3 regions of the Sporosarcina sp. SG10008 genome follow, and region 2 is predicted to be linked to each of the others. Evidence: riboswitches for the same ligand, from Rfam matches in the RefSeq annotation. Region 2 holds a riboswitch; each other region holds the start of a gene.
What was found. A riboswitch is a leader RNA that binds a small molecule or an ion and turns the genes downstream of it on or off. The one in region 2 is predicted to bind S-adenosylmethionine.
Positions count from the first base shown of each region.

Region 1: linked by a shared signal. The riboswitch ahead of ACGLYD_RS17805 (O-acetylhomoserine aminocarboxypropyltransferase/cysteine synthase family protein) and the one ahead of metA (homoserine O-succinyltransferase) in region 2 are both predicted to bind S-adenosylmethionine.
Region 3: linked by a shared signal. The riboswitch ahead of cysC (adenylyl-sulfate kinase) and the one ahead of metA (homoserine O-succinyltransferase) in region 2 are both predicted to bind S-adenosylmethionine.

Region 1 covers NZ_CP172607.1:3,799,140-3,805,704, forward strand. Annotated here, with positions in the region: gene ACGLYD_RS17795 (homoserine dehydrogenase) at 1-621, opposite strand, end outside; gene ACGLYD_RS17800 (hypothetical protein) at 579-1,445, opposite strand; gene ACGLYD_RS17805 (O-acetylhomoserine aminocarboxypropyltransferase/cysteine synthase family protein) at 1,477-2,766, opposite strand; SAM riboswitch class I at 2,892-3,007, opposite strand; gene ACGLYD_RS17810 (glycerol-3-phosphate acyltransferase) at 3,153-3,788, shown strand; gene ACGLYD_RS17815 (aspartate aminotransferase family protein) at 3,851-5,209, opposite strand; gene ACGLYD_RS17820 (CoA-acylating methylmalonate-semialdehyde dehydrogenase) at 5,250-6,565, opposite strand, start outside.
Region 2 covers NZ_CP172607.1:686,867-693,431, reverse strand. Annotated here, with positions in the region: gene metA (homoserine O-succinyltransferase) at 684-1,592, opposite strand; SAM riboswitch class I at 1,695-1,801, opposite strand; gene ACGLYD_RS03490 (hypothetical protein) at 1,985-2,164, shown strand; gene ACGLYD_RS03485 (SgcJ/EcaC family oxidoreductase) at 2,234-2,689, opposite strand; gene ACGLYD_RS03480 (protein phosphatase 2C domain-containing protein) at 2,716-3,513, opposite strand; gene ACGLYD_RS03475 (NUDIX hydrolase) at 3,510-4,265, opposite strand; gene ACGLYD_RS03470 (hypothetical protein) at 4,295-4,660, opposite strand; gene ACGLYD_RS03465 (SIMPL domain-containing protein) at 4,752-5,402, opposite strand; gene ACGLYD_RS03460 (DUF2785 domain-containing protein) at 5,544-6,365, opposite strand; gene ACGLYD_RS03455 (ASCH domain-containing protein) at 6,418-6,565, opposite strand, start outside.
Region 3 covers NZ_CP172607.1:1,561,880-1,568,444, forward strand. Annotated here, with positions in the region: gene ACGLYD_RS07430 (DMT family transporter) at 11-919, shown strand; SAM riboswitch class I at 1,086-1,186, shown strand; gene cysC (adenylyl-sulfate kinase) at 1,410-2,009, shown strand; gene ACGLYD_RS07440 (phosphoadenylyl-sulfate reductase) at 2,270-2,998, shown strand; gene sat (sulfate adenylyltransferase) at 2,999-4,147, shown strand; gene cobA (uroporphyrinogen-III C-methyltransferase) at 4,192-4,974, shown strand; gene ACGLYD_RS07455 (sirohydrochlorin chelatase) at 5,074-5,829, shown strand; gene ACGLYD_RS07460 (YezD family protein) at 5,865-6,011, shown strand; gene ACGLYD_RS07465 (assimilatory sulfite reductase (NADPH) flavoprotein subunit) at 6,156-6,565, shown strand, end outside.

The sequences.
Region 1 (6,565 bases), 1.6 Mb from region 2:
AATCATCAGTTTCCGAAAGGCATCTTTGCCACTTATATCGTCCGTCGGATCCGCTTCCGCATAGCCAAGCGTCTGTGCTTCGTGAAGCGCGGCTTTAAATGGAATTCCCTCTTCCCGCATCTTCGTTAAGATGAAGTTGGAAGTGCCATTCAAAATACCTCTAATTCGTAACACCCGGTCTGTCGGTAACAAGTTTGTCACCGTACGGATAATCGGTATGCCACCCGCCGTCGTTGCTTCATACCCAACGTAAACTCCACGGAACTCCGCATGTTTTAGTAACGCCGGACCATGTTTCGCAAACATGGTCTTATTCGCAGTTATTATATGAAAACCTTTTTCTATTGCATCCGAAAGAAACGTATAAGCGGGTTCTTCTCCAACAATCGCCTCAAATATGAGGTCAATGTCCGGATTTAACAGGATTTCTTGAATGTCATCCGTTATCTTCGTTCCAGGTGTCGCTAGACGTTCTTTCTCCTTATCCCGGACCAAAATGGAAACAATGTCGATTGTACAGCCCATTTCCCGCTTAATCTCTTCTTTCCTTTCATTCAAAATCCTATAAATCCCTTCACCTACAGTGCCGAAGCCAAGTAGAGCGACTTTGATTGACGCCATAACGCCACCTCCATGGACTGTTTGATGATGAGTCCCCATTTTTCAAATTCCGTTAAAAAACTTTCATAGCCATGTTTTGTATTGACCAAACAATATATAGAGTTGGGAATCATATAGGCGAACGTTCGAATTTCATCCGTCGGATACATCGGATCGTGTGTAAACGCAAACGCCACCACTTTTGCAGATATCAGGCGGGAAGCTAGTTCAATGCCTCCTCGACCACGGCCGATGTCATGCGTATTCATGGCACGGATTAAGGGGTAGAAGCTCTCCATGTCATTTCTGCTATTCCCAAAAGGAGATTCCATGTTCCCAATTTTAGTTGATTGTGGTGTCACCGCCATCGGGAAAAGAATATCCATACCCTCGGGATACATAATGCCCCATTCCAGTACACGCATGCCACCGAGCGAACCCCCGATGACCGCCCTTAATCGATTGACACCTAATACCGTCAGCGCTCTCCGTTCTGCATGCACCATATCTCGAATCGTTACTTCTGGAAATAAATTTCTATACAGCTCGCCTGTGTCCGGATTTACAGTTAACGGTCCTGTTGATCCGTCACTTCCGCCAAGTGCGTTAAAAGAGATAACGGATAATTCATTTGTATCGATACTTTTTCCTTTGCCGACAAGACCGCTCCACCAACCCGGATAGTCATCCGTTCCAACTGTCACGTGACTTCCTGTCAAGGCATGACAAACAAGTACATGGGGTGCATCCAACCTGCCCGTTCTTTCATAGGCAAGCTGTACATTTACCAAGACGACTCCTGATTCCAATACCAGATGCCCGATTTCCACTATCCCCGTCTCCACGATTGTCACGCCCTTTCTTGTCACCAAAAAATTATACTGTTACTGGTACCGCTAGTTCGATTGCTTGTGCAAGGTCTGCAATAATATCTTCCGCGGATTCAAGGCCCACCGATAGTCTAATCAATTCTTCAGTCACACCTGATTTTTTCAAGTCCTCAGGCCCAAGCTGCTGATGCGTCGTTGAAGCTGGATGGATAATTAGTGATTTTGCATCCCCAACATTCGCAACATGCGACCAGATTTTGACGTTATCAATCACGTTCCGGCCTGCATCCCGTCCACCTTTAATACCAAATACAATAATGGAACCGAAGCCGTTTTTCAAGTACTTTTTCGCAAGGTCATAAGATGGGTGATCTTCGTTGCCTGTATATGTTACCCATTCGACAGATGGATGTTTTTTCAAGAACTCCGCTACTTTAACGGCATTTTCATTATGTCTTGTCACACGCAAATGCAGTGTTTCAAGTCCTTGGAGGAAATTAAATGCACTATCTGGATCTAAGCAAGGTCCGAAGTCACGCAATAGTTGAACGCGTAGTTTAGTCGCAAATGCCGCCGCTGCTGTATCAATTCCGTAACGGAGACCATGATATGACGCATCAGGCTCTGTGAAGCCAGGAAACCTCCCTTGCGTCCAGTCAAATGTACCCGCATCAACAGCAACTCCACCGATCGTGGTACCGTGTCCGCCAATCCATTTTGTAGCGGAATGGATGACAACATCCGCACCAAATTCGATAGGATTCGAACCATATGGCGAAGCAAATGTACTATCAATAAGAAGCGGTAGACCGTTTTCATGCGCAATGTCCGCAACCGCTTCAATATCGAGTACATGAAGACTCGGGTTACCGATTGTTTCTGCGAATATTGCTTTTGTTTTATCTGTAATTGCTGCACGGAAGTTTTCAGGATCTGTTGCATCGACAAACTTTACATTGATACCGTAGCGCGGAAGTGTAGCGGCGAATAAATTATAAGTACCGCCATATAAGTTGCTTGCTGCGACAATTTCATCTCCAGCACCAGCTACGTTCAAGATAGAGAAAGCGATAGCTGCCATACCTGAGGAGAATGCAACTGCCGCCGTACCACCTTCAAGAAGCGCAATACGCTCTTCAAAAACTGCAACAGTTGGATTTGTAATTCGTGTATAGATGTTGCCTGCTTCTTGTAGTGCAAATAGTTTTTGAGCATGTTCTGTATCACGGAATACAAAAGATGAGGTTCTATGAATTGGAACTGCGCGTGAACCTGTTACAGGATCCGGTTTTTGTCCACCGTGCAGAAGAAGTGTTTCGGGTTGAAGTTTTGTCATCGTCATTACCTCCAGAGTTTTTTTAGATGGATGTGATTGTAATGGGCGGAGACGTTAGGGGTATTTTTGGAATGAAAAATAACCCCCTTCGCTTAAGAAGAGGGTTACGCTTTCGCTTATTCCTCCCCTTATCTTTCAGACCGTTCGCACGAATCTGTAGGAAGTAGCACCTTTGCAAGTTAGTCACTTGCTGGTTGCCGGGCATCGCAGGGCCTATTCCCTCCGCCGCTCTTGATAAGAGTTTGTGATATTCAGTTTTCCATCTTGTGACATAGTATAGTAGATATCTCAATACTTTGTCAATAGTTTACCGAATAATATTTCTGAAACTTGTGTCTATGTGGAATGTTACACTTAGACTACCGTTATTTTAGGAGGAACTTGATATGTGGTTATGGATTGTAGGCGTGCTCTTATGGGGATATGCAGTTGGTTGCCTGCATGGATCAGTTGTTGCGCAGAAAATATCCGGCGTTAACTTGAAAGAAACCGGTGTGAAAAATGCCGGTGCCTCGAATGCGACCATTGTTCTCGGGAAGAAGTTCGGCGCATTAGTTGCAGTAATCGATATCAGTAAAGGTGCAGGAGCTGTCTTACTTGTGCACTATTTCGCAGAAAACGCAGGATTTTCAGAAGCCTTTGTGGCTTTACTTTTATTTCTTACAGCCGCCGCAGCCGTTATTGGCCATAACTTTCCATTTTATATGAACTTTAACGGCGGAAAAGGAACAGCGACAATAATTGGTGTACTGCTTGCAATCGACTGGCAGATCGGGCTCATTGGTTTTGCATTATTTGTCGTCGTAGCGCTAGTAACAGACTTTCTCGTGTTTGGTGTGCTGATGCTCTACGTCACGCTCATCGCGATGGCAGTATTGGCAGACGGATACTGGCCAGTCGTAATAGCAACTTTGTTATTTGCAATCGCCATTTGGAAACATCTCGAGAATTTTCAGCGTATGAAAGAGCGTAGCGAGAAGCGCGTTTCAATGGTCTTTAGAAAAAATAAAACCAAAAACTGAGGACCCCTATAATTGGAGGTTCTCCGTTTTTGGTTTAGCAAGATTAAAAATCTCATCCTAACTCATGCATTTTCATTGAACACTTTCTTCATAACCGCAATAATAAAGTCCACGTCTTCATCGGTACAAGACAGCGGTGGGCTTAGCGCTAGAATATTGTTATAGCCAGCAACTGTATCGCCGTTCCTTCCAATAATAAGTCCATTCGCCTTACATTCGCCAATGATTTTCGCAACACGGGCGTTTGCAGCAGGTTCTTTCGTTTCTTTGTTCTCTACAAGTTCAATGCCTAACAAGAATCCGAGCCCGCGAATATCGCCAACAAAAGGATGATCCAATAAGCAAGCCAACTCTTTTAGAAGGCGCTCGCCAAGCTCAGTCGACCGTTCAACAAGATTTTCTCTCTCAATGATTTCAAGATTCTTCAACGCGACTGCACAAGCCGCAGGATTCCCGCCAAATGTATTAACATGGCGGAAATGACTGTTATCTTCTCCTGTATCGAACTTTTCATAAATATCTTTTCGAATAGCCGTAACCGAAAGTGGCAAGTAAGCGCTCGTTAGTCCCTTTGCCATCGTAATAATGTCCGGTTTCAACTTAAAATGCTGATGACCAAAGTCTTTCCCAGTTCTGCCAAATCCACAAATGACTTCATCAACAATTAGCAGTACACCGTGGCGTGTACAGATTTCCTGAACCTTTTCCAAGTAGATTGGATGTGGGATGAGTATACCGCCTCCTGTAATAAGCGGTTCCATAATAATCCCAGCGATTGTTTCCTTCTGTTCCCAAATGATTTTCTCTTCAAACTCTTGGGCACGTTGTATGTTGTACTCCTCAATTGACTGTCCCGCAGGTCTGCGGTAATTGTCCGGAGGGGCGATGTGCAAGAACCCCGGTGCAAGTGCCTCATACTTGTATTTCCGCAGTGCTTGCCCTGTTGCTGCCAGTGCCCCCATGGAGCTCCCATGATACGCACGATAGCGGGAAATGAATTTGTAGCGTGACGGTTCCCCATTTTGCTGATGGTATTGACGCGCAAGTTTAAACGCTACTTCGTTCGCATCGGATCCGCTGTTTGAGTAAAATATTTTATAGTCACCACCAAGCATTTCATTCAACTTTTCTGCAAGCAGAATAGCAGGCTCATGACTTTGGGTCATCGGTGCATAGGCCATCTTTTTCATCTGATCATAGGCAGCTTGCGCTAGCTCCTCACGACCATAACCGACATTCACACACCATAGTCCAGACATTCCATCTAGATAACGATTGCCATTATGATCTGTAATCCAAGCTCCTTCCCCACTCTCCACTACCATTGGTGGGTTCTTTTCATTATAGGAAGAAATATGGTGCCAAACGTTCTCCCGGTCCTTTTCAACTAATAACCCTGTAGTCTCTTTTGCTGTAGTCATCTTCTCTACCCCCTCCTAATTTCACGATTAATTTCTGGTATTAGTGACGCGCAGTCAACATTTTCTTCCGTGTGTAAAACTCAATTCCGTCGCGACCATTCGCATGCAAGTCACCATAGAATGATTTTTTATAACCAGAAAACGGGAAGAACGCCATCGGAGCTGGAACACCAAGATTCACACCAAGCATCCCCGCATCAATTTCTTCTCTAAACTTCCGGATTGCACTTGCACTATCTGTAAATAAACAAGCCCCGTTTGCAAACTCTGATTTATTCGCAAGTTCGATTGCTTCATCCAATGTATCCACTCTTACAATAGATAGCACAGGAGCAAAAATCTCTTCTTTCCAAATTTTCATTTCCTGAGTGACATTATCAAAAATTGTCGGACCGACGAAATAACCGCCTTCGGAAGTAGACTTGTCTTCACGGCCATCCCGTAATAGTTTGGCGCCTTCCTCAATACCTGATTCGATGTAACCCAGTGTCTTGTCTTTATGTGAATTCCTAATAACAGGTCCAAGGAAAATCCCTTCTTCTAGTCCATTACCAATCGTCAGTTTATTCGACTCGTCTACTAATCTCTCGACAAGTTCATCTGCAATATCACCAACTGCAACGACAACCGCACAAGCCATACATCTTTCTCCAGCGGATCCGAAAGCTGCGTTAATAATATTTGTGATCGTCAAATCCATATCCGCGTCCGGCATAACGATTGTATGGTTTTTCGCGCCCGCTAATGCTTGGACACGCTTACCATTTGAAGTTCCTGTTTTATACACATACTCAGCAACCGGCTGTGAACCTACGAACGACACGGCCGGAATATCTGGATGATTGAGAATGCCATTTACGACTTCATGCGCACCATGGACGATATTGAAAACACCGTCAGGCAGACCCGCTTCATGCAATAATTCTGCAAGACGGTTCGCCAAAAGTGGCGTACGCTCTGATGGTTTTAGGATGAATGTATTTCCACTAGCGATTGCAAGTGGGAACATCCAGCAAGGGACCATCATCGGAAAGTTGAACGGTGTAATTCCACCAATTACGCCTATTGGATAACGATACATACCCGATTCAATGTTCGTTGCGATATCAGGAAGCTGATACCCCATCATTAACGTCGGGGCTCCTGCAGCAAATTCAACACACTCAATCCCGCGCTGTACTTCGCCATACGCTTCAGCATAGTTTTTACCGTTTTCAATCGTAATGATTTTCGCTAGTGCTTCCCAGTTCTCTATTAACAATTGCTGGTATTTAAATAAGATCCTTGACCGTTGAGGAACAGCAACCTTCTTCCACTTCGCAAATGCTGTTTTCGCCGCCTCTACCGCTTTATTCA
Region 2 (6,565 bases):
GCAGACCTGTTGATTAACCAAAACTAACCAGTGAATAACATAATTACCTTCCGGGCGCTACTTGTATAGTTGCATTTTTGGATTGCTTCGGATTGAATGACTTCTATATCAATAAGCGGGATGTCTGGATGCAAAAGTACTTGTAGTGCTTATGCTTTTTTTGATAAAAGAATAGCTGACATCCAAGTCGGAGAAAAGCCGCCAAAGATGCAATTTTGGCGGCTGAAGCTTTCTATATGGTTTTTTCTTTTTTTAGTAAAGAAGTGGCACTTGCTATAAGGTATCACATGATTAGATGTATAATCTTTGCTAAAAGTAAGAAAGGATCGCATTGTACATCGTCCAAGAGTGCCCGAAATTGCATCTTCGGGCACTTACACCCTTCATAGAATGTCATCTATTCTATTCTTCCAAAACAACTGCATTTTCCACTTGAATAGTGTAGGAACGCGACAGGCAACTATTCGCAATAGTATTACTAAAAAGAGTGTGGCTAGAAGTGACGGAGTCACTTCTAGCCACACTCGGACCCCTCAGTAAATCTGTCATGAATAGTTAGTCGAAAGCGGGCCGAAAATAATGCAGTGAAAATGAAGGTCATCAAGCCCTACTCACCAGTGTTTTATGCAAATAAATGGTTAATCTACAGACGTGGTTTAATTGATACATTTGTCATTAACTAGTTATTCCCATTCATAAGGTGTTTCTTGATACACATAATAATTTAGCCAGTTGGAGAAGAGTAGATGCGTATGGGAACGCCATGTATTCAACGGCTCTTTGCTTGGATCATCATTCGGAAAATAATTTTCCGGGATATCAATACCAACTCCTTTTTGCAAATCACGTGCATATTCCTCCGCCAACGTATCCGCATCGTATTCCAAATGACCTGTGATCATAATATGTTTGTTATCTTTAGAAATGACGATGAATGCCCCTGCTTCCTCTGATTTGGCAAGCAAGTGTAGACGGGGATCATTTTTTATTTCCTCTGTTGAAACGGATGTATAACGTGAATGTGGCGCTTTAAATTCGTCATTAAAGCCACGTGCAAGGTTAATCGTTGGGTCGGATAGTCGATGCGTAAAAACGCCTGAGCATTTTTTCGGCAATTCAAATTTCCGGATTCCATAATGATGATAGAGTGCTGCTTGGGCACCCCAACAAATATGTAAAACAGAGGTTACATTTTCTTTTGACCATTCCATAATCTCCGTTATTTCTTTCCAGTAATTAACGTCTTCAAATTCTAAATGCTCAATCGGGGCACCCGTAATAATCAGTCCATCGAAACGACGATGTTTCACATGTTCAAATGTTGTATAAAATGCGTTTAAATGCGTTTTACTAACGTTTTTAGAATCATGAGTTGCTGTGTTCAAAAATGTAACATTTACTTGTAGTGGTGTATTCCCTAATAGACGTAGCAGTTGCAACTCTGTTCTTTCTTTTTCAGGCATTAAGTTTAAAATGGCGATGTTCATAGGACGTATATCTTGGGACGTTGCGCGTTCTTCATCCATCACAAATATTTTTTCCTTCTTCAATAGTTCTCCTGCTGGTAATTGTTTCGGTACATTAATCGGCATGTGTCGTCTCTCCCTTTTCACTTTGGTTTGAATCAAATGATTCAATATAAAAAACCCTCTTTTCTATAAGACAAGAAAAGAGGGTTTAATTTGGGCACTCTGTTCTTATCTCTCAAGAAAAAATCTTGTTGGAGGTAGCACCTTCCTGACTAAGTCAGAGGTTGCTGAAGCTTCACAGGGCCATATCCCTCAGCTTCTCTTGATAAGAATATTCAATTATTTACTATTATACTATTAAAACTACTATTGTAAACCGTCTTTTTTGACGATAATAATCAAAACAAACATTTTTATTTTAATTTCCACATTAATTCAGCATGAAAACTGCTGAATAATATTTCTTTAGAAAGCCATATTAACGTGGCACTGAAAAAATGAAAGGAGTTGTTACTATGGGAAGAGATGACAATAAAACTGGCGGAAATAATGCACGGTCTTTACCACAAACGCCGAAAAACCAAAAAATAAAACCGGGCGACATGAATGAAGAAATAGCCCGCGAGTTTGCTGAACTCCGTTCCCTGAAACCAAAACGCGAACGAATGAACTCAAATGAAAAGAAGAGAAAATGATTACCTTTGTCATGAACAGTAACTAAAACACTCCCCGCACTGGTATTATCTTGGTGCGGGGCACTTTTTTCAGCCTACATCAGATACTCGCTTCAATTCTTTGGTCATCCGCTCGACCAAGTCAGATCTTCCGTGAAATTGGGCCGGTGTATTTTGGAAAAGTTTTATTTTCCATCCATCCTTTTCTTTTACTGCAATCAGTGTTTGATGAGCATTCAAATTTGGGTCAAGTTCTGTTCCGCCCGGAGGTATCATCCCGACGATTGCACGCAACATCGCAACTTCAGCACTCAGAAAGTACACATCTTTAACGACATTGATAAATGGAGGTGTTGGATGATCTGCAAATATCGGTTCTAAATGTGCAAAAATAGTATTTCGCCCAATTTCTTGACTTCCGTCAAATCCAATCAATTCGCCTTGCTCTGTAAATTGATCAGCCATGCTCTTAGCATCGCGATTATTCCATGCAAGAATTAAGTTATAATAAAGGGTTTTGATTTCAATTAATTCAGATGCTTCCATATCTAATTCCTCCCGTCATTTTTCCTTCATCCGAGATAATCGCTCGGGATGCTACCTTCCTTTTCTACTTCCACATTCCATGCGATAATTGTCGTACTGTCTCGTACATTTTGTCTTTCGATTTCCATCAATAACTGCGAAATCCCTTTATCAAGTTCTTTTTCATTCAGCACGGCAACGAGATCTGACGGATCCAAAAAAGGTTCCCCCGGGCATTCCACTAAACCATCAGTCGTCAAAAAAATAAGATTGTTCCCTTTTCTCATTTCCCTTGTCCCTGACGTGTAGCATGGTACTGCTTGCTCAAACGTATTCACTTGACCAATCCATTCAAAGAATTGCCTTTGGTTAAGTTGAAACTGATTTAGGGCAATTAATTCCGAATGGAACAGATATACTAAACAATCTCCAACCGAAAACCACCAAACGTAATTAGCTTTCCTGACAACGATAAGACAAGCCGTTTCTCCCATGGCACATCTGCATTCATTCAAAAATTGTTCAGATTGAAAAATTTCAAGTAACTTCATTTCCAAACGTTTAAATCGTGGAGGACCTTTCATATCTAAAATCTCTACCAATTTTTCTTTATGCTGCCCGAGTGTTTGTACAACAAGTTCCGCACTTTCAGCACTTTTATGTGCATCCAAAATAGCCGCTAATTCCCAATCCTCATTTTGCCAAATAACGCAGCCATCTTCATTCTTGGTTTGTCCCGCTGAAGAATTACCTCCAAATCTACCAACCGCTACACGATTAATCCATCGTACATCTCGTTCATCGACAAAGTCCTTTTCACTTCCAACCCAAGTAAGATTATTCATGAGCGCTCAATCAATCTATACGGTCTCACTTCATAACTTTCATAAACAATCGTATCGCTATTTCGAGCATCATCCACACTAGATGCAAATTGCGGGCGTTTTATCCAGTCTCCTACTTGCTCTTTATCAAAGTCAACAAATTGTACGTCAATCGTTTCAGGAGGTTGTGCAGCTGGTACGCCTGACATCGCTCTTCCACGAAAAACCATACAGATGACGCCTAACGTGATATCTTGATAAACTCCTGTCATATCACCAATTTCTGCGTGGATACCTGTTTCTTCTAGTACTTCCCGTTTAACCGCCTCTTTCAAGGTTTCACCAAGCTCAAGTCGCCCACCCGGCATTTCATATGTATCATTTCGGTGATTGTTCCGTACAAGTAATACATGTCCTTCCTCATTGACAATGTAGCCATTTACAACAATAATTTGTCTAGATTGTCCATAATTCCCCGTCGAAGTGAAAAAGTCTTCATTTGATGAAATAAATAATGGAGCTAATGATTTCCGATAATTTTGCGCTTCAGCATGCATTTCCGATGCCCGAATGCTAGCGTCCACTGTCTCATAATGAGCCCTATTATCGTATGCCCACATTGCCATTATCTCCGTCCGTTCTTCATTGACCCACCGTCCAACCAGCTGCGCTCCATGCGTCAGCTGATTCGGAAGCAAATAGGTGTGGAAAAAGTGGGTAAACGTTTCGTACATCGCTGGTTCAACCTTGTACGTTTTTCTGCGATACAACATTCAATTATTCCCCCCGTACAAATTAATTTTCAGCGAGCCCTTTTTAATAACCAAAATAGGCCAAGTGTAAAAACAGCAACTAGTGTTAAAGTAAATTTGAGGTCAATGATTGGTTTGAACTTCACCTTCTCCGCATCTATCTCGTAAACACCCAAAGGTCTGACGGAGATATGTCCCCCGCCCCCTTCTCCTTGGGCACCTAAAGAGTTTCCTGTTTCACTAGAATAGCCGCCTCCCCCGCCAACAATATAATTAATCTTTGCTACCGGAAGGACTTTTTTGTTTTCAAAATTAATCGGTTCACCATAAATCAACGATGCGTCTTGTTGCCGTGAAAACTTGTCAAATATCCGCGCAATAGGTGATAGGTAATTAGAAGATTTTTTAATTCCCATGTTTTCCCCACTCCCTTAATTTTTAGTTGTGATTCGGTTAGCTGTCGTTTTTTCAACGTAAAATAGTATCCATCTATTTTACGCTGATATTTCAATACCGAAATTGCACTTTAACCGTGGCGTTAATCGAAATCTGCCCCTGTTCAATCGGTGTGGAGCTAGTCATTTCTCTCGCAGCAAATGTTCGATATGCGATGGGTTCTGCTCTTAATTCTTCAACAATTTTAATTGGATGTGGATCAAGTTGCAGTTGCATTGTCTCAGCAATTGTTTGCGCCTTGGCTAATGCGTTTTTAAGTGCAAGGCTCAATGCTTTTTGATAGTCCAATTGTTCATTTTCAACCTTGAACTGGATATTTGATACCCTGTTTGCCCCGTTTTGGACCGCCACGTCTATTATATTTCCAACTTGATCAATATCTGTAATTTTTACTGTAATCGCATTCGTAACTTCATATCCTCTAAATACTTGTTCGCCTTCGATATAGTTGTATTGGGGAACTATAGTGTACGAAATCGTTTGTATATTCTCCCTGTCAATCCCCATTTTCAATAACGAATCGATGACTTGATTCATCTCATAAGCATTTTCCTTTTGTGCATGGTTCAGTTGTTTGTTTTCAGTACTGACTTCCAACTGGATTTGAGCAATATCCGGTGCTAGTTTAAGACTCCCAATTCCTGTAACAGTCATAACCCGCGGTTGTCGGCAGGTCATTTGTTGGGCATAAGGATAATACATATGTCTCCACCTTTCCTGAGCATCATTACGCTACCTTAGATAGTATGCTGATTGTCTCGAAAAGATATTTACATTAGCACTTAACGTAAAACTGGACAACAGATTACTCGAGTACCACTGCAGTATCTGAAGACTATTTGACTAATTTAGATACATCCACATCCACTTTTCGAGTACTTTAAAAACGTCGCTGTTCACTTTCTTGCCGATTCCCTTCGAACTCAAAATTACAAAGACTGTTTTCCAAAAGTTCTTTACCGTTCTTTGTACGTGATAGGCGTCAAGTGATCCTTTATTTTCAAGCATTTCAGTTTCTACCAGTCCGGCCAGTTCTTCAATCCATACTTGTATAACCTGCTCAGCATCTTGATGCTTTATTAATGAAGCTAGTATTATAGCTAAGCGTTCTTCCTCTTCATCCAAATAATCAACTTGCCTTAACAAGGAATATTGAACTGCATGAAGAATTCGACTGATATCCTCTTTTTTCAGTAGAGGATGTTTTGCCAATGCATCCAATGCATCTGCGCCATGTGCGATGGCATGCGCCCATCCATTCCCCTGGATAAAACCTCGAGTGTCTTTTTCTTCCCTCATATAGCGTATAACTTTGTTCACTGTATACTGAACAAGATCTGGATTTACTATTTGTTTCTCAATGTCATATTCAATAACTGCAGCAATGACGAGTGCAGAAAAAGAACGTGTAAATACTGAATCAGTTCCAGACTCGCCAATCCCGTAAAATAGATAGTCTTCCTGTAATACCGTCTCAAGTAGATTCTGAATTTCTTCTGAATTTAATTGATTGGAAGCTATTACTTTTCCAAAACTTCGATAGATTAACTCGTCACGCAAAAAACCATCTGGATTTCCAATTTGCGTCAACATCTCTTGCCTAACTTCCTTCGATAGCTCTAGTATCTTATCTCCTAAATAACTTTCTAAAGTTGTTGCTAACATCACTATTCCCCCTAAACGATCATTTATCGTTGCCTTGTGTAAGGCAATTTGTCTATCCTAAGTTATTATCTTTTACATCAATTAGCGTAAATCGTTCGCAAACAAGGAGCATGTCCTCAGTGAACTCAAGTCCAACTTCTCGTAATTCACTCGTAAAGAATCTCACATGAGCCAATTTCCAATCTTCATATGACCCTTCC
Region 3 (6,565 bases), 880 kb from region 2:
TGGGGATCGGATGAATCGAATCAGTTTTTGCTTGTTAGTGATTTTGACGACTGGACTAATGGGTTCTTCTTTTACAATAGGGAAGTTAGGGTTAGCCTATTCATCTCCACTCCTATTAGTCGCTCTGCGTTTTACGCTTGCAGGGATTATTATGGCAACTATCGTTAAAATCTTAAACAAGCCACATCCAGTAAAAGCAATCGACTGGGTGTGGATTGTTCTAATTGGACTTTTCCAAACAGCTTTTGTGATGGGCTGTATATTTATGGCACTGCGTACAATCACTTCTGGAGAGACGTCTATCCTAACGTTTATGAATCCTTTACTCGTTGTCGTTTTTGGGACGCTTTTTTTAAAATCGCGTTACCATATTCAGCAATGGATAGGTGTACTGTTAGGTTTTATCGGGGTTTTTCTCACGTTAGGTTCACATCTTGACTTTAAAGTCGGTACCATATTAGGGCTTTTGTCGGCTGTTTCATGGGCGATTGCTACGCTATTGATAAAAATACATGGTTTCAAATTTGATACGTATGTAATGACAGCCTATCAAATGCTTTTTGGTGGATTAATTCTCTTTCTGGGAAGCTTACTACTGGAAGAGACTTTCTTTAAAATGACTACTCAATCTATCCTGATTTTGTTATGGCTTACCATTGCAGCCTCAATTATTCAGTTTTCTATTTGGTTTTATCTTCTCCAAAGAGGTAATCAAGAACGAACTAGTGCATTCCTTTTTTTAGCGCCATTCTTCGGTGTACTCACAGGATGGTTTTTACTCCATGAAAGACTAACCTGGTCTATCCTTTTTGGTGGATTACTAATATTTGCAGGAATCTTTCTTGTTAATTGGAAAAATAATTATGAAAAGGAAATAGAGAAAACCGATGAGAACAACGAAAGGTTAAGTGAGAGTTAACTAACATGTTTCCTAGCGCACTGAAAAGTAGTTTAAAGTGCCTATTATATGTGCAAGAAGATCGCCTTTAATTCCAACTAAACTGATATGATTGAAAATAAATTCTGATAAGTCATTGACTTTGAATTTTCGATAATGTAGTATTGGTCTCAACTTAATAGTTTATATCTTATCTAGAGAGGTTGAGGGACTGGCCCGATGAAACCTCGGCAACAGACTGTTTAGTACTGTGCCAATTCCAGTAAACGAAAGTTTAGCAGATAAGAGGAGTAATATGTGTTCGATTCTATTAACCTCTTCTTGCTCTATTTAGAAGTGGTTTTTTTATTTCTTTACTGTAAAGGTTGTAAGTCATTTATCATTTTAACAATTTCATACATGCTAATTAGACAACTAAAGGCAACTTTCTAATCGATTATTTGAATCGGAAAAAGGTGTCTTTTTTGTATATAAAAATTAAACTGAAACAAATGATTTAGGGGGGCAAACAATGACAGAGTCTACAAATATCGTTTGGCATGAATCAGAGGTAACAAAAAAAAAACGTCAAGAACTAAAGGGCCATAAGAGTGCTATTCTTTGGTTCACTGGGCTATCAGGGTCAGGGAAATCAACAGTTTCAGTAGCGCTAGAAACAAAGTTACACGCGAAAGGCATTCATACTTATCGACTGGATGGAGATAATGTCCGGCACGGTTTAAATAAGAATCTAGGGTTTAGTCCAAATGATCGGACGGAAAATATTCGCAGAATCGGTGAAGTTTCAAAACTAATGGTCGACGCTGGCTTATTCACATTGACAGCATTCATATCGCCTTATCAGGAAGATCGAGATCAGGTGCGAGAAATTGTCAAATCCGATGAGTTTATCGAAATATACGTTAAGGCAAGTTTAGAAACTTGTGAAGAACGGGATCCGAAGGGGCTTTATAAGAAAGCAAGATTGGGTGAAATTAAAGGTTTTACAGGAATTGATGCTCCTTATGAAGAACCTGTTAACCCGGAAATAATCATTGATACCAATCAATTAAATATTGTAGAGTCTGTCAAAGCCATCGTTTCTTATTTAAAAGAAAATAACTATATCTAAAAAAATTACTAAATGCGTAACATATTGGGGTTTTAGGAATAGAATGTATTTAAACCTACTTGACACATAGGATTAATAAAGTTAGTATAAACGCTAATCACATGCCGACTGGAAATCAAGAAGCTAATGGACAATCGTGAACATACGAACAATTCGCTGACTAAAAAATTAGAGGCGACTTTAATCAATAGTAGATTAAAGTCGCCTTTTTTAAAAAAAGATAATGTAATAGAGTTATTGAGTTTAGAGGGGGGATTAGTATGGCGAAGTTGACGTACAAATCTTGGGCTGAGACTAGTGAAGTTTTTCCAATCGATGACGAGTCAAAAGGTGCGTTAAACGTCTTGCGATGGGCTTACGGAGAATACGACGATGAACTTGTATATGCGTGTAGTTTTGGGGTTGAAGGTATAGTAATGATAGATTTAATCTCGCAAATAAAACCAACTGCTAAAGTGGTCTTTCTCGAAACCGGATTTCATTTTCAAGAAACGCATACCTTAATCGATGAAGTAAAGAAACGTTATCCAAAGCTTGTAATTGAAATGAAGACTCCCGGCTTAACGGTTGAGGAACAAGCTGACAAGTATGGCGATCGACTATGGGAAAGACAGCCGGATCGTTGTTGTCATATGAGGAAAGTAATTCCACTCCGTGAAGCAATGAGCGGTACGACCGCTTGGTTATCAGGACTTAGGCGTGAACAATCACCATCAAGAAGTCAGACAAACTTTGTGAACAAAGATGAAACCTTTCAATCGGTTAAAATTTGCCCGCTGATTCATTGGACGTGGATTGATATTTGGGATTATGTAAAAAAACATAATTTGCCTTATAATCCACTCCATGACCAAGGCTATCCCAGTATCGGTTGTTCACACTGCACATTCAAAGGGGATACAACGACGGGGTCGAGGTCAGGGCGCTGGGCAAATCAGGCGAAGACAGAGTGTGGCTTGCATAATGCTAACGAAAATGGGGGAATTTAAATGAGTTTGAGTCAACCGCATGGTGGTACATTAATTAATCGCTGGAATCCTGGTTTTCAATACGAAGGAATAACTGAAACAGTTGAATTAGACGAAATTGCTAGTAGTGACTTGGATTTGATTGGTACGGGTGCTTATAGCCCTTTAAGTGGATTTCTTACAGAAGTAGACTACAATTCTGTTGTTACAACAATGAGATTATCTACTGGAGTACCTTGGACAATTCCGATTACATTGCCAACGACAGAGGTGAACGCACAAGGTATCGCTGTTGGGAAATTTGTGAAATTGGTGAGAGATGGAGTTGTCTATGGTGTTCTCGAAGTATCGGATATTTTCACACCAGATAAGGAAAAAGAAGCTAAACTAGTCTATCAAACGACAGACCGTGAGCACCCAGGCGTCAAGAAGTTGTTTGAGCGCCCTAATGTCTACCTGGGTGGAACCATCACACTGATTCAGCGAAGGCCGCTGAATGAGTTTTCGGAGTACCTATATGACCCGATTGAAACAAGAGGGAAATTCCAAGAGCTAGGCTGGGAAACAGTCGTCGGTTTCCAAACGAGAAACCCAGTTCATAGGGCACATGAATATATTCAAAAGACTGCATTGGAAATTGTAGATGGATTATTTTTGAATCCCCTTGTAGGTGAAACGAAATCAGATGATATTCCAGCAGATGTGCGCCTGGAAAGCTATGAAGTCTTACTAGAAAAATATTATGCGAAAGAGCATGTGTTTTTAGGTGTGTTTACAGCGGCAATGCGCTATGCCGGACCAAGAGAAGCCGTTTTTCATGCGATGGTTCGAAAGAATTTTGGTTGTACACACTTTATCGTCGGTCGTGATCATGCGGGTGTTGGTAATTATTACGGTACGTATGATGCTCAGAAAATCTTTAGCAACTTTACGCTTGGAGAACTTGGGATTACGTTATTATTTTTCGAACATAGCTTTTACTGCAATAAGTGCGGTAACATGGCAACACCAAAAACATGTCCGCATGATGCCAGTCACCATGTGATCTTGTCGGGAACAAAAGTGAGAGAAATGCTTCGTAAGGGAGAACAACTGCCATCGACATTTAGCCGACCGGAAGTGATCGAAGTATTAATTGCAGGAATGCAAAAAGAAGAGATTCATTCATAACGATGATTTTATTGTAGAACTGAGCGGTGAGAGGAGAGATGAGAATGGGAAAAGTATTTATAGTTGGAGCTGGACCTGGAGATGTTGATTTAATCACCGTTAAAGGGATGAAATGTATTCAACAAGCGGATGTCATCTTGTATGATCGTTTAATTAATAAAGAGCTGCTCTCCTATGCAAAACCGGGAGCGGACTTAATTTATTGCGGAAAACTCCCAAATTACCATGCAATGATTCAGGAGACGATTAACCACTTTTTAGTGAAATATGCGAAGCAGGGAAAAATCGTCACACGCTTAAAAGGTGGAGATCCATTCGTTTTTGGCAGAGGTGCTGAAGAGGCAGAAGTTCTTGCAGACAACGGAATCCCTTTTGAGGTGGTTCCAGGAATTACTGCTGGAATTGCGGCTCCTGCTTATGCGGGAATCCCAGTCACGCATCGTGATTTAAGTTCTAGTTTTGCGATTGTAACTGGCCATATGCGTGCTGGAAAAAGCGATTCCATTCATTGGGAAAGTCTTGCAGTTGGTATTGATACATTAGCGATTTATATGGGTGTCGGAAACTTACCTTATATTTGTGAGCAACTGACTAAGCATGGCCGACCTGAAAACACGCCAGTTGCACTTGTTCATTGGGGGACGACAGAAGCGCAGTATACGATTACAGGTACACTATCGACCATTGTAGAGATTGCGAGAGATTCTGAAATTAAAAACCCAAGTATGATCATTGTCGGCGAAGTTGTGAAATTGCGAGAGAAGATTCAATGGTTTGAACAAACAGAGTTGAACCAAAATAGTATTAAAGAAGTATCTGCATACTAGCAGTTTAACTTCTTTCAGCAGGGGTGAGAATCCCCGCTTAATAATAAAGAAAGGTTACCTTAGTACGCCGAGGCGTACTTGATACGAGGAGGGATTAGCATGCAGGCAGTTTTATATGTGGGCCACGGTAGCCGAATTAAAGCAGGTGTCGAAGAAGCCATTCAGTTTATTAAGAGCAGTCAAGCAATGATCGATGTTCCGATTCAAGAGATTTGTTTTTTAGAACTAGCGGCACCAAGCGTGGATGAAGGGATTACGAAATGCGTGGAACGCGGAGCTACTAAAATTGCCATTGTACCTATACTTTTATTAACCGCAGCGCATGCAAATGAAGATATTCCATTTGAAATCGAAGTGGGAAAAATCATGTATCCCGATATCGAATTTACATACGGAAAAGCATTTGGCATTCATCCGAAGATTGTTGATAGTTTATATGACCGAGTTGTTGAACAAAAAGTAGCGATTGCAGAAGATGCTCAAGTGTTAATCGTAGGCAGGGGGAGTAGTGATCCCACAGTTAAGCATGATTTAAACGAAATTGCACAGCTTCTTGCTGACAAGTACGCCTTTAATAAAGTAACTGTTTGTTTTCTTTACGGAGCAGATCCTCATTTCGATGAAGCATTACTGCAACTACAGGAAGCACCTCAAAAGCAAGTTTTCATTATTCCGTACTTATTATTTACAGGTATTTTAATGAATGGCATTGAGAAAAAGATTGTGACACAGTCTCCTAATGACCAGCAGCTTATTCTTTGTGAAAATCTTGGTTATCACAAATATGTCCAGGATGTACTTGTAGAACGGGTGAATGAGTTACTTGAAAAAGAGCAAATCAGTCAGCTTATTTAAATGAAGATATTTTGTCTGAGAGGATGAAAGGGACTATGGAGAAACGGGAACAAAATCTTGAACTTACTATTGAAAATGTTAAAAAGATGCTGAGCACGATGAATTATGGCTCTATCACATTGGTTATTCAAGACAATGTTGTGGTTCAAATAGAGAGAAATGAGAAAATTAGATTAAAATAATGCTCTTTTTATAGCTGTGTATGTTGAAATAAAGAATTCTTTTGAATTCGATATGACGCTTGAGGATACCTCAGCTTAGTTTATATAAGTATTCGCGTGCTCAGCATATATATGTAAAATACTAATTTTGCGGGGTGGGAAATTTTGGCGCTTCAAGTGATAAACAGTCCTTTTAATCAGGAGCAGGTAGAACTCCTAAATCAACTTTTACCAATACTGACGGAGACACAACAAATCTGGTTGGGAGGCTATCTGAGTGCGAGTCAATTAGCTACGCAATCAAACGCTTCAGGCAGCGTGGCTGTTCTGGAAGCTCCGTCAAAAAAAATAGAAGTCATCTCAAAAGAAGTGACAATTCTCTATGGATCTCAGACTGGTAACGGGCAGGCTTTAGCTGAAAAACTGACGAAGAATTTAAAAGCAGAAGAGTTTCAAGTAACGCTTGCTTCTATGAATGAATTCAAACCGAATTCGCTTAAGAAAATTGAGAACTTACTACTTATTGTAAGTACACATGGTGAAGGTGATCCACCAGATAATGCATTGCCGTTCTA